3 regions of the Streptomyces sp. NPDC049915 genome follow, and region 3 is predicted to be linked to each of the others. Evidence: riboswitches for the same ligand, from Rfam matches in the RefSeq annotation. Region 3 holds a riboswitch; each other region holds the start of a gene.
What was found. A riboswitch is a leader RNA that binds a small molecule or an ion and turns the genes downstream of it on or off. The one in region 3 is predicted to bind thiamine pyrophosphate.

Region 1 (4,332 bases), on a different contig from region 3:
CCCGGCCGTGGCCACCCGGACCACGGCCCCTGTGTCGGCGGTGTTCAGTGCGGGTGCGTCAGACGGCGAGCGCCTGGGCGCGGCGCTTCACCTCCGTGCCGCGATTCTCGCTCAGCGCCTGCGCGGGCGTGCCGGGCAGGCTCGGGTCCGGCGTGAAGAGCCACTCCAGCATCTCCTCGTCCGTGAACCCGTCGTCCCGCAGGAGCGTCAGGGTGCCGGTCAGGCCCTTGACGACCTTGTCCCCGTCGATGAAGGCGGCGGGGACGTGCAGTGCGCGGTTCTCACCGCGGCGTACGGCGATGAGCTGGCCCTCCTTGACCAGCTGCCGGACACGCGTCACCTCGACGCCGAGCATCTCGGCGATGTCGGGAAGGGTGAGCCAGGCGGGGACGAGAGCATCGATCTTTGCGTCAATCTCGGTCACGGAACCAAGCGTAGGCGCTCCACCGACCCTGCCGCGATGCCAGGGCCGCGACGTGGCGTGGTCGACCGCGGTCACGTCATGGCTGGTCGAGCACCGTCAAGCCGCCGCGGTCGCGGCCTTCAAGGGGCGTGCCGGGTCCGCCAGCAGCTCCGGATCCATGGCCGTGCCCGCCTCGATCAGCCGCCGCCCCTGGGCCAGGTCGCGGGGGCGGCCCACCGCCAGCAGGGCGATGAGCCGGCCCTCCCGCAGCCAGCACACCGTCCAGGCCGGGCCGGAGGTGTCACCGCGCCACACGGTGCGGTCGGCCGCGGTGTGATGGCCGGCGTACTGGACGAAGCGGCCGAACTGCTCGGACCAGAAGTACGGCACCGGGTCGTACTCCGCGAGAGTGTCGCCGACGATGTTCGCGGCGACCGTGCGAGGCCCCTGGAGGGCGTTGTCCCAGTGGTGGACGAGCAGGCGTTCGCCGTAGCGGGCGGAGGGGAAGGAGGCGCAGTCGCCGACCGCGTACACGTCCGGCAGCGACGTGCGCAGCTGCGCGTCGGCCACCACCTCGCCCCGCGGTCCCAGCTCGACGCCGGAGCCGGCCAGCCAGCCGGTGGCGGGCCGTGCGCCGATGCCGACGACGACCGCGCCGGCGGGCAGCCGGGTGCCGTCGTCGAGGACCACCACGCCCGGCTCGACGCCCGCCACGCGCGCGTGCGTGCGCAACGCGACACCGGCGTCGGCGTACCACTCGGTCATCGGCGCGGCGACCTCGGCGGGCAGCGCCCCGGCGAGCGGGCGGTCGGCGGCCTCCACGACGGTGACCGCGCAGCCCGCCTCGCGCGCGGCCGTGGCGAACTCGGCGCCGATCCAGCCCGCGCCGACGACGACGATGTCGTGCTGCCGGGCGAGCACCGGGCGCAGCCGCTCGGCGTCGTCCAGGGTGCGCAGCAGGTGCACCCCGGGCACGCCCTCGGCGCCGGGCAGGGTGATCGGTTCGGCGCCGGTGGCGAGCACGAGGACGTCGTAGCCGACCGGGCCGGCCTCGGTGTCCAGTTCGTGGTCGGCGGGGCGCACGCCCAGCACCTCGCAGCCGAGGCGCAGCTCGATGCCCAGCGCCTCGAAGTCCACGTCGAAGGCGGAGCCCTCGGCCGTGCCGAGCAGGACGGCCTTGGACAGCGGCGGCCGGTCGTAGGGCTGGTGGGGTTCGGCGCCGATCAGCGTGACGCTGCCGGTGAAGCCCTGGTCGCGCAGGGCCACCGCGGTCTGCACCCCGGCCATGCCCGCGCCCGCGACGACCACGCGCCGCGCCGGCGCCGCCGCCGAGGTGTCCCGTTGCCGCGTCTGCTCGCTCACCTGATCACCATAGACACCTGACACATCGTCAGTCAGCGGTCCTGTGCCGTGACCTGCTCCACACGCGCGGGCAGCTCCTCCACCACGCTGGTGCCGCTGCCCTCCTGGGACTCCCACTCCCAGGTCTCCTCCAGCCGCAGCCGCCCGTCCGGCAGCTCAACGACCGTGGACACGCAGTGCCCGCCGGAGGTCGTCCCGTCCTGCTTGAGCTGCACGTACCGGAAGTCCAGCCGGTCCCCCTGCCGGGTGCCCACGAGATGCCCGCGCACCACGTCGCCGCCGGTGTACTCGGCCCAGATCTCGCCGCCGCGCTCGTGGTACGTGAAGCGGGTGCGCGTGCCCACCTGACCGGGCGCCTGATCGGTGACGGGGGCGAGGACGAGACCGTCGAGGGACCGGGTCATGACGGAAGGCTCCCTTACAGACACACAGCGGCACGGGCTAGGGTGGCCACCGTAAAGCACTCGCGGGAGCCCGGACGCACCGGGCTGAGAGGGAGGCTGGGACGGCCTCCGACCGTACGAACCTGATCCGGGTCATGCCGGCGAAGGGAGGGGCTGGACGCCCATGTCGCCTACGCGTACGTCAGACGTCCTCGTCATCGGGGGCGGGATCATCGGGCTGGTCACGGCCTGGCGGGCCGCGCAGAGGGGGTTCGCCACCGCGGTCGTGGACCCCGAGCCCGGCGGCGGAGCCGCGCAGGTGGCGGCCGGGATGCTGGCCGCCGTCACGGAACTGCACTACGGCGAGCAGACCCTGCTCGGCCTCAACCTGGCCTCGGCGCGCCGCTATCCGGACTTCGCGGCCGAACTCACCGAGGCCACCGGCCACGACCTCGGCTACCGCCGCAGCGGGACGCTCGCCGTCGCCCTGGACGCCGACGACCGCGCCCACCTCAAGGAACTGCACGCCCTGCAGCGGCAGTCGGGCCTTGCGTCGGAGTGGCTGTCGGGCCGGGACTGCCGGCGCCTGGAGCCGATGCTCGCGCCGGGCGTGCGCGGTGGGCTGCGGGTCGACGGCGACCACCAGGTGGACCCGCGACGGCTCGCGGCCGCGCTGGTCACCGCCTGCGAGCGGGCCGGGGTGGTGTTCCACCGGACCCGGGCCGAGCGGCTCACGGTCGCGCGGGAGCGCGCGGGAGGCGTCGTCACGAGCGAGGGCGAGGAGCTGGGCGCGGGACAGGTCGTGCTCGCCGCCGGCAGCCTGAGCGGGCGCCTCGCGGGCGTGCCGGAGGCCGTGCTGCCGCCGGTGCGGCCGGTGAAGGGGCAGGTCCTCAGGCTGACCATGCCGAACCACCGGACGCCGTTTTTGAGCCGGACCGTGCGCGCCGTGGTGCGCGGCGGCGCGCTGTATCTGGTGCCCCGCGAGAACGGTGAGCTGGTCGTCGGCGCGACCAGCGAGGAGATGGGCTGGGACACGACCGTCACCGCGGGCGGCGTCTACGAGCTGCTGCGCGACGCGCACGAGCTGGTGCCCGGCATCACCGAGCTGCCGCTGACGGAGACCCGGGCCGGACTGCGCCCCGGCTCCCCCGACAACGCGCCGCTGCTCGGCCCGACCGCGCTGGACGGGCTGCTGCTGGCCACCGGCCACCACCGCAACGGCGTCCTGCTCACCCCGGTCACCGGGGACGTGCTGGCCCACGCCCTGGTCACCGGCGAGCTGCCGGAGGAGGCCCGCCCCTTCACCCCGAAGCGCTTTTCTCACGCCGCCGCGCAGCAGCCCGCACGCACCCTCACGGAGCAGCCCGCATGAACATCTCGGTCAACGGCGAGCCCCGCCGTGTCGAGCCCGGCACGGCTCTCGACGCCGTCGTGCAGTCCCTGACCGCTGCCCCCTCCGGGGTGGCCGCCGCCCTCAACGAGACCGTCGTCCCGCGCACCCGGTGGTCCACGACGGCCCTCGCCGACGGTGACCGCGTCGAGGTCCTGACCGCCGTCCAGGGAGGCTGAACCATGGCTGACGACCCCCTCGTCCTCGGCGGTACGCCGTTCACCTCCCGTCTGATCATGGGCACCGGCGGTGCGCCCAGCCTGGAGGTGCTCGAGCGGGCGCTGGTCGCCTCCGGCACCGAGCTGACGACCGTCGCGATGCGGCGGGTCAACCCCGAGGTGCACGGCTCGGTGCTGTCGGTGCTGGACCGTCTGGGCATCCGGGTGCTGCCGAACACCGCCGGCTGCTTCACCGCCGGGGAGGCGGTGCTCACGGCCCGGCTGGCGCGGGAGGCGCTGGGCACGGACCTGGTCAAGCTGGAAGTGATCGCCGACGAGCGCACGCTGCTGCCGGACCCGATCGAGCTGCTGGACGCGGCGGAGACGCTGGTCGACGACGGGTTCACGGTGCTGCCGTACACCAACGACGACCCGGTGCTCGCGCGGAAGCTTCAGGACGTCGGCTGTGCGGCGATCATGCCGCTGGGCTCGCCCATCGGTTCCGGTCTCGGTATCCGCAATCCGCACAACTTCCAGCTGATCGTCGAGGACGCGCGCGTGCCGGTGATCCTGGACGCGGGGGCGGGCACGGCGTCGGACGTGGCGATGGCGATGGAGCTGGGGTGCGCGGGTGTG
Region 2 (4,332 bases), on a different contig from region 3:
ATGTACCGCGAGGGCGAGATCGAGGTCATGTGCGTTTCGGACACGCCCGGCAACCCGGCGGTCGAGGAGTGGGCCGACTTCCGTGAGACGGGACACGCCCACGCCATCGGGCAGTGCCTGCTCTCCCAGTTGGACGAGGGCGCCCGCCGCGACCACCTCGCGCGCTACCCGGCGCAGGCCATCACCCCGTACACGGTGTGTGACAACCATGCCCTGCTGCGGCGGCTGGAGCGGCTGCGGCGGATGGAGCCGGTGATCGAGCGGCAGGAGTACGCCCTGGGCACGGTGTGTGCGGCGGTGCCGATCACGGTGGGCACCACGGCCGCGACGATGGCCATCTCGCTGCCCGCGCACCAGGCCGATCGGCTGCTGCCCGCGGCGCGGAAGCTGCAGGACGAGATCGGGCGCCTGCTGGGCTCGCTGGCCCTGTCTATCAGTATCTGAAAACTCACTCCTTGTGATCTCACGTGCACGTTCAGCAAGATGCCTCCAGTGTCAAGGGGTTCATTCCCAGCCAGTCGACGGCAAGTGACGGGGTAGGCGAATGCGCGAGTCCGTGCAGGCAGTACAGGCAGAGGTCATGATGAGCTTTCTCGTCTCCGAGGAGCTCTCGTTCCGCATCCCGGTGGAACTGCGCTACGAGGCCTGTGATCCCTACGCCGTACGGCTGACTTTCCACCTTCCCGGGGACGCGCCGGTGACCTGGGCGTTCGGCCGTGAGCTGCTGCTCGACGGGGTGGGGCGGCCGTGCGGGGAGGGCGATGTCCGTATCGCACCGGTCGAAGCCGACACGCTGGGCGAGGTGCTGATCCGGCTCCAGGTCGGTTGCGACCAGGCGCTGTTCCGTTCGTCGGCGCCACCGATCGTGGCGTTCCTGGACCGCACCGACAAGCTGGTGCCGCTCGGCCAGGAGGGCGCGCTCGCCGATTTCGATGCCCATCTGGAGGAGGCGCTCGACCGCATCCTCGCGGAGGAGCAGAGCGCGGGCTGATACGTCACGTCACCGATGGCGTAACGGTTCACCACTGCTGGGCGGGGATGTGCAGGAACGCTTCTGCAGTCGTTCGGCCGGTACGGCGAAGGTGCCGGCCGGTGTCTCAGTGCTTGCGGCGCCGTCCCCGGCCGCCGCGCCCCGCGGGCACCGGGATCGAGCCGGTGGCGGTGCCACCGCCGAGGTCCTGGCCGGCCGGTGCCGGACCCGGACGGTCGGCGGCCACCACCAGGGCCGCGAGCGCCGTGGTGACCGGTACCGAGGCGACCAGGCCGATCGATCCCACCAGTGTGCGCACGATCTCCTCCGCGACCAGCTCACTGTTGGCGACGGTGCCCACGCTGCTCTGTGCGATGGAGAAGAGCAGCAGCAACGGCAACGCGGCACCGGCGTAGGCGAGGACCAGGGTGTTGACGACCGACGCGATGTGGTCGCGGCCGATCCGGATGCCCGCCCGGTACAGCCCGCGCCAGCCCATCGACGGGTTGGCCTCGTGCAGCTCCCAGACGGCGGAGGTCTGGGTGACCGTCACGTCGTCGAGCACGCCCAGCGATCCGATGATGACGCCGGCGAGCAGCAGACCGCTCATGTCGATGGACGGGTACAGGCCGTGGATCAGGCCGGTGTTGTCGTCCGTGTTGCCGGTCAGCGCGGCCCAGCCAATGAACAGCGAACCGAGGACGCCGATCAGCAGCAGGGAGATCAGGGTGCCGAGCACCGCCACGGACGTCCGGGCCGACAGCCCGTGGCACAGATACAGGGCGATGAGCATGATCGCACTGGAGCCCACGACGGCGACGACCAACGGGTTCTGGCCCTGCAGGACCGCCGGCAGGATGAAGAAGTTCAGCACCATGAAGCTGATGGCCAGCGCGACGAGCGCCATCACCCCGCGCAGCCGCCCGACGACGATGACGGCGAGCGCGAAGATGCCGGCCAGCAGGGCCATCGGGAAGCGCCGGTCGACGTCCGTGACCGAGTACTGCAGGTCCCTCGGCGCCGAGGGCTCGTAGGCGACCACGACCTTCTCGCCCTGGTGCAGCTGCCGCGTCTGGTCCGGCTGCACGATCTCGGTGAACGTCCGGCCCGTGTCCTTGCCCGAGTCGACCCGGACGGTGGCCTTCTTGCAGGCGGCGGACGCCTGTTGCTGGGCCGAGGAGCCCTCCGCGGTGGATGTGTCGCCGGTCGGCGTGCCACCGGAGGCGTTGACCGCCTTGCAGCTCACCTCGACCACCTGGGTGACCGTGGCCTGCTGGGTCTGCCGGTCGAAGCCGACACCGGTGCGCTGGTGGGACGGGGCACCCCCGGGCCACAGCACGCCAAGACCCACGACCACCGCTACGGCGAACGGGATGAGGATCGCCGCGATGACCTTGCGCAGATGCCGGGAGACAGGAGCAGCGGGCCCGTGACTGTGACTGTGCCCATGCCCGCCTCCCGCAGAGTGCTGGGCACCGTGCCCGCCTCCCGTGGCATGGGTGGCACCGTGACCGTGGCCGCCACCGGGCGCGCGCCGATGCCCGTGCCCGGACCCTGATGCGTGCCCCTGCGCATGCCCGTCCTCGACGTCCTGGCCGTGGCCTGTCGTGCCCTGGCCGCGGGGCGGCTCGGACGGCGGATACGGGGGCTGGTGTGTGGTGGTCACCGACCGATCATCGCAAGAACGACAGGGGCCCCCTGTTCACCGCGCCCGAATTGACGCTAGCGTGGAGGCACCTTTGCACACGCGGGAGCTCGGAGCACCGGGCTGAGAGGGCGCTGACCTCCGTCTTTGCGATGTTTCACGTGGGACACACGGTGTTCCGCGCGAAATGTCGGCAGACGGTGACCGCTGCGTCGACCGCCGAACCTGTTACCGGGTAATGCCGGCGTAGGGAGTAGGTCTCATGACCAACAAGGACGCACGCACGCCTGCCTCCGTTCAGAGCGAGACGGCTCAGGAGGCCGGGAAGTCCATCGGCTGGCACAAGGCATACGTCGAGGGTTCGCGCCCCGACCTGCGGGTGCCGGTCCGTCAGGTGCACCTCACCAACGGGAAGTCGGTCACGCTGTACGACACATCCGGCCCGTATACCGATCCGCTCGTCGACACCGATGTGCGCAGGGGCCTGTCACCGCTGCGGGAGAACTGGATCATCGCCCGTGGCGACACCGAGGAGTACGCGGGCCGCCCCGTCCGTCCCGAGGACGACGGGGTCAAGCACACCTCGCCGCGCGGAGGCCTGCGCAACCTCGACGCGGTCTTCCCCGGACGTCCGCGCCAGCCTCGTCGCGGCCGTGACGGCCAGGCGGTCACCCAGCTCGCGTACGCCCGCCGGGGTGAGATCACGCCCGAGATGGAGTTCGTGGCCCTGCGGGAGAACGTCTCGCCCGAGGTGGTCCGCGAGGAGATCGCGGCGGGCCGCGCCGTACTGCCGGCCAACGTCAACCATCCGGAGATCGAGCCGATGATCATCGGCAAGCGGTTCCTGGTGAAGGTCAACGCCAACATCGGCAACTCCGCGGTGACTTCCTCCATCGAGGAGGAGGTCGAGAAGATGACGTGGGCGACCCGTTGGGGCGCCGACACGGTCATGGACCTCTCCACGGGCCGCAACATCCACACCACCCGTGAGTGGGTGCTGCGCAACTCCCCCGTCCCCATCGGCACGGTGCCGCTCTACCAGGCACTGGAGAAGGTCGACGGCAGGGCCGAGGAACTGACCTGGGAGATCTACAAGGACACGGTCATCGAGCAGGCCGAGCAGGGCGTGGACTACATGACGGTCCACGCGGGCGTGCGCCTGGCGTATGTGCCGCTCACCGCCAACCGCAAGACGGGCATCGTCTCGCGCGGCGGCTCGATCATGGCCGCGTGGTGCCTCGCCCATCACAAGGAATCGTTCCTGTACGAGCACTTCGAGGAGCTGTGCGAGATCCTCGCCGCCTACGACGTGACGTACTCCCTCGGTGACGGCCTCAGGCCCGGCTCCATCGCGGACGCCAACGACGAGGCGCAGTTCGCGGAGCTCCGCACGCTCGGGGAACTCAACACGATCGCCAAGCGTTTCAACGTACAGACCATGATCGAGGGCCCGGGACACGTCCCGATGCACAAGATCAAGGAGAACATCGACCTTCAGCAGGAGATCTGCGATGAAGCTCCGTTCTATACGCTCGGCCCGCTGACCACGGACGTCGCGCCGGCGTACGACCACATCACCTCCGGCATCGGCGCCGCGATGATCGCCTGGTGGGGCACGGCGATGCTCTGCTACGTCACGCCCAAGGAGCACCTGGGCCTGCCCAACCGGGACGACGTCAAGACCGGCGTCATCACCTACAAGATCGCCGCTCACGCG
Region 3 (4,332 bases):
TTGCCGATGGCCTCGATCGGCGGGACGAGGAAGGTGTTGCCGTCCTGGCTGGTCAGCGCCCGGTAGTAGCCGAGGCCGCCGTCCAGGGAGCGCTGCACCAGCACCGCGGGCGGCAGCACGAGCAGCACGGCGATGGTGAGCAGCACCCCGCCGAGCAGCGCCCACTGCCCGGCGCCGCGCGGCCGGCGTGCCGTCGTCGCCGCGTCCACCAGTTTCAGGGCGCTCTCCCGGTGCCGTACCGTCCGGGCGTGCACGGCGAGGATCGCGCCGACCGCGATGAACTGGACCACCGTCAGCACGGCGGCGGTGGACAGGTCGAAGACGTCGGCGGTCTGCCGGTAGATCTCCACCTCCAGGGTGGAGAAGCCGGGGCCGCCGAGGATCTGGACGATGCCGAAGGAGGTGAAGCAGAACAGGAACACCATCAGCGCGGCCGCCGCGACCGCCGGCGCGAGCGCGGGCAGGGTGACCGTGCGCCAGGCGGTGAAGCGGGACGCGCCGAGCATCCGCGCCGCGTCCTCCTGGCGCGGGTCGAGCTGCGCCCACAGACCGCCGACGGTCCGCACGACGACGGCGTAGTTGAAGAAGACGTGGGCGAGCAGGATCGCCCACACGGTGGTGTCCAGCCGTACGCCCCACAGCTGGTCGAGCAGGCCGCCGCGGCCGACCAGCGCGAGGAAGGCGGTGCCGACGACGACGGTCGGCAGCACGAACGGCACCGTCACCACCGCCCGCAGCAGCCGCTTGCCGGGGAAGTCGAAGCGGGCGAAGACATAGGCGCCGGGCAGGCCGAGCAGCAGGGTGAGCCCGGCGGAGACCAGCGCCTGCCAGGTGGTGAACCACAGCACGTGCCGGATGTCGGACTGCCCGAGGACGTCGGTGAGCCGCCCGAACTGCCAGGCGCCGTCGACCTTGAGCCCGCGGGCGACGATCGCGGCCACGGGGTAGGCGAAGAACACGGCGAAGAACGCGACGGGCAGGGCCATCAGGCCGAGCCGCGCCGCGCTCCCCGCGCGGTCCGGGCGCCGGGCTACTTCAGTACGAGTGAGGTCCACTGCTTGACCCACTGGTCGCGGTGGTCGGCGATCTTGGCCGGCGCCAGGGTCTCGGGGTCCTTGGCCGCGGGGCCGTACTGGGTGAACTCGGCGGGCACCTTGGCGCCGTCGAGCACCGGGTAGACGAACATGTTCAGCGGCATGTCCTGCTGGAACTCCTTGGAGACCAGGAAGTCGATCAGCGCCTTGCCGCCCTTGGTGTTCTTCGCGTTGCTGAGCAGCCCGGCGAACTCGATCTGCCGGAAGCAGGTGCCGGCCGCGACGCCGGTCGGCGCGGTCTTCGGCTGCGGCTTGGCGAAGACGACCTCGGCGGGCGGCGAGGAGGCGTACGAGACGACCAGCGGCCGGTCGCCGTGCGCCTTCTTGCCGCCGGACGAGCCGGAGAACTCCTGGTCGTAGGCCTGCTCCCAGCCGTCGACCACCTTCACGCCGTTGGCCTTGAGCTTCTTCCAGTAGTCCTGCCAGCCGGCGTCGCCGTACTTGGCGGCGGTGCCGAGCAGGAAGCCGAGGCCGGGCGAGGAGGTGGACGCGTTCTCGGTGACGAGGAGGTTCTTGTACTCCGGCTTGACCAGGTCGTCGAAGGAAGCCGGCGGGGTCAGCTTGTGGTCGGCGAAGTACTTCTTGTCGTAGTTGACGCAGATGTCGCCGAAGTCGATCGGGGTGACCCGGTGCTTGCCCTGGTCCAGCTGGTACCGGGCACCGATGGCGCCGAGCCCCTTGGCCTCGTACGGCTGGAAGAGGCCGTTGTCCAGGGCGCGGGAGAGCAGGGTGTTGTCGACGCCGAAGAAGACGTCGCCCTGCGGGTTGTCCTTGGTGAGGATGGCCTTGTTGACGGCCTGCCCGGCGTCGCCGCCGGGGAGGACCTTGACCTTGTACCCGGACTGCTTCTCGAAGTCCGCGAGGACGTTCTTGGACACGGCCCACGAGTCGTGGCTGACGAGCGTGACGGTCTTGGACTCGGCGGCGCTCTTCTCACTGCCGCCCGACCCGCACGCGGACAGCGTGACGAGGCCGAGGCCGACCACCACGACCGTGGCCCTCTTGGTGATGCTCACTGACATTCCTCCTGGAGTGACCAGGAAGAGACGCGGCCCTGCCCGGGACGCCTCAGGGTGTCCCGGGCAGGGCGCAACAGCTCGAGTGATGACCGATCTCCCTACCCAGAATGACCTGGGCGAGGTTCAGAGGGTCTGCGGCCGGTGCCGCACTCTCAGCGCTGTGGCGCTCCCCTGTCGGAAAGATGTTCCGGCTATGAAGTTGTCGTTACGACAGTCAGATTACCGCTCGGTGGCGGCGAGCTGACCACATGCCCCGTCGATCTCCTGCCCACGGGTGTCCCGGATCGTCACCGGTACACCATGGGCGGCGATGGCCTCGACGAACGCCTTCTCGTCCTCGGGCCGGGAGGCGGTCCACTTGGACCCCGGCGTCGGGTTGAGCGGAATGAGATTGACGTGCACGGGCTTGCCCTTGAGCAGCCGCCCCAGCCGGTCCCCGCGCCACGCCTGATCGTTGATGTCCCGGATCAGCGCGTACTCGATGGACAGCCGCCGCCCGCTCTTCTCGACGTACTCGAACCCGGCGTCGAGCACCTCGCGCACCTTCCACCGCGTGTTCACGGGGACGAGGGTGTCGCGCAGCTCGTCGTCCGGGGCGTGCAGCGAGATCGCCAGCCGGCATTTGAAGCCCTCGTCGGCGAACCGGTGGATGGCGGGCACGAGGCCGACGGTCGACACGGTGATGCCGCGCTGGGACAGCCCGAGGCCGTCGGGCGCGGGATCGGTGAGCGCGCGAATGGCCCCGACGACCCGCTTGTAGTTGGCGAGCGGCTCGCCCATGCCCATGAAGACGATGTTGGACAGCCGGGAGGCACCACCGGGGATCTCCCCGTCCCGAAGCGCCCGCATGCCCTCGACGATCTGATGCACGATCTCGGCGGTGGACAGATTGCGATCCAGCCCGGCCTGCCCGGTCGCACAGAACGGGCAGTTCATGCCGCACCCGGCCTGCGAGCTGATGCACATGGTGACGCGGTCCGGATACCGCATCAGCACGGACTCGACGAGCGTCCCGTCGAACAGCCGCCACAGCGTCTTGCGCGTGGTCCCCTCGTCGGTCGACAGATGCCGCACGACGGTCATCAGCTCGGGGAACAACGCCTCCCGCAGCCTGTCACGCGCCCCGGCGGGGATGTCGGTCCACTGCTCCGGCTCGTGCGCGTACCGCGCGAAGTAGTGCTGCGACAGCTGCTTGGCGCGAAACGGCTTCTCCCCGATCTCGGCCATGACCGCCTTGCGCTCGGCAGGCGAAAGATCGGCAAGATGCCGCGGCGGCGTCTTGGCTCCGCGCGGCGCGACAAAAGTAAGTTCTCCGGGCTTGGGCATGGTGGTACCAGTGTCGCAGATCAACTCCGGCAGCCCAGGCCGGAGCGGGGTGGGGGCGGTCACCTGTGGGTGTCGCCTGTCAGCGTTGGTGGGCCTCGGACGGCCCAGGGACGGCCCAGGGCGCTCGGCTATCGCCAACACTGCTGTGTGAGGCGGACGCCATGGGCTTCGAGTGCAGGCAGGTCACAGGGCGGCACTCGACGCGAACGCGAACGCCGGGATCGACGGTCTGTGCGCCGCACTCGCCATCCTCGCCTTCGCCGCTCTCCTCGCGATGTTCTTCACGTCACGGATCCCCAAGACCCAGCTTCGTTCGACGGAGCCATAGCAGTGTGCGCAAGTCGCGCGCCATCGGAAAGGCTCGTCTCGCCGTGCACGATCACGTGCTCGGGAGGTTGACCGCGTCTCGCTCGTATGGCCCGGCTGGGGGTGCCGCTCCGTCGTGCAGCTGCGGCAATGGGGGCAGGTAACCGCCCAGGAGTCCCGGAGCATCCATGACCAGCCCCCACGAGCCGTCCGAATTCGGTGCAGCCGAGAAGAACACTGGTGACGCGGCGCCGAGCGGGCACAAGGGCGACTCGCCGGCTGCTCGGATCGCCAGGAACACCGCCTCGGCGGTGCTCATCGTCCTCACCTGCATCCTCGTACCGATCGCGCTGCTCACCGTGTGGGTGCACGACATCGCGCTGGACACCGACCGGTACGTGGCGACGGTCGCCCCGCTGGCCTCGGACCCCGCGATCGAGGATGCGGCGATCAAGCGCATCACCCATGCCGCCGACGTGCGGGTCGACGGCAAAAAGGCGGCCTCGGACATCGCCGCCTGGCTCCAGGCGCAGGGCTTGCCGCCGAAGGCCGCACAGGCCGTGAAGGGGCTCGGCCCCCAGCTCGAC

Region 1: another riboswitch for thiamine pyrophosphate. It lies ahead of thiO (glycine oxidase ThiO); the one in region 3 lies ahead of AB0J12_RS24725 (thiamine ABC transporter substrate-binding protein).
Region 2: another riboswitch for thiamine pyrophosphate. It lies ahead of thiC (phosphomethylpyrimidine synthase ThiC); the one in region 3 lies ahead of AB0J12_RS24725 (thiamine ABC transporter substrate-binding protein).

What each region holds. Positions count from the first base shown of each region.
Region 1 covers NZ_JBFAMH010000019.1:60,051-64,382, reverse strand. The annotation lists gene AB0J12_RS27670 (Rv2175c family DNA-binding protein) at 59-424, opposite strand; gene AB0J12_RS27665 (FAD-dependent oxidoreductase) at 521-1,765, opposite strand; gene AB0J12_RS27660 (hypothetical protein) at 1,798-2,169, opposite strand; TPP riboswitch at 2,222-2,335, shown strand; gene thiO (glycine oxidase ThiO) at 2,333-3,520, shown strand; gene thiS (sulfur carrier protein ThiS) at 3,517-3,717, shown strand; gene AB0J12_RS27645 (thiazole synthase) at 3,721-4,332, shown strand, end outside.
Region 2 covers NZ_JBFAMH010000009.1:247,434-251,765, forward strand. The annotation lists gene AB0J12_RS18550 (IclR family transcriptional regulator C-terminal domain-containing protein) at 1-444, shown strand, start outside; gene AB0J12_RS18555 (SsgA family sporulation/cell division regulator) at 545-991, shown strand; gene AB0J12_RS18560 (YibE/F family protein) at 1,098-2,636, opposite strand; TPP riboswitch at 2,708-2,885, shown strand; gene thiC (phosphomethylpyrimidine synthase ThiC) at 2,878-4,332, shown strand, end outside.
Region 3 covers NZ_JBFAMH010000015.1:87,011-91,342, forward strand. The annotation lists gene AB0J12_RS24720 (iron ABC transporter permease) at 1-986, opposite strand, end outside; gene AB0J12_RS24725 (thiamine ABC transporter substrate-binding protein) at 1,031-2,116, opposite strand; TPP riboswitch at 2,191-2,296, opposite strand; gene rlmN (23S rRNA (adenine(2503)-C(2))-methyltransferase RlmN) at 2,333-3,439, opposite strand; gene AB0J12_RS24735 (hypothetical protein) at 3,934-4,332, shown strand, end outside.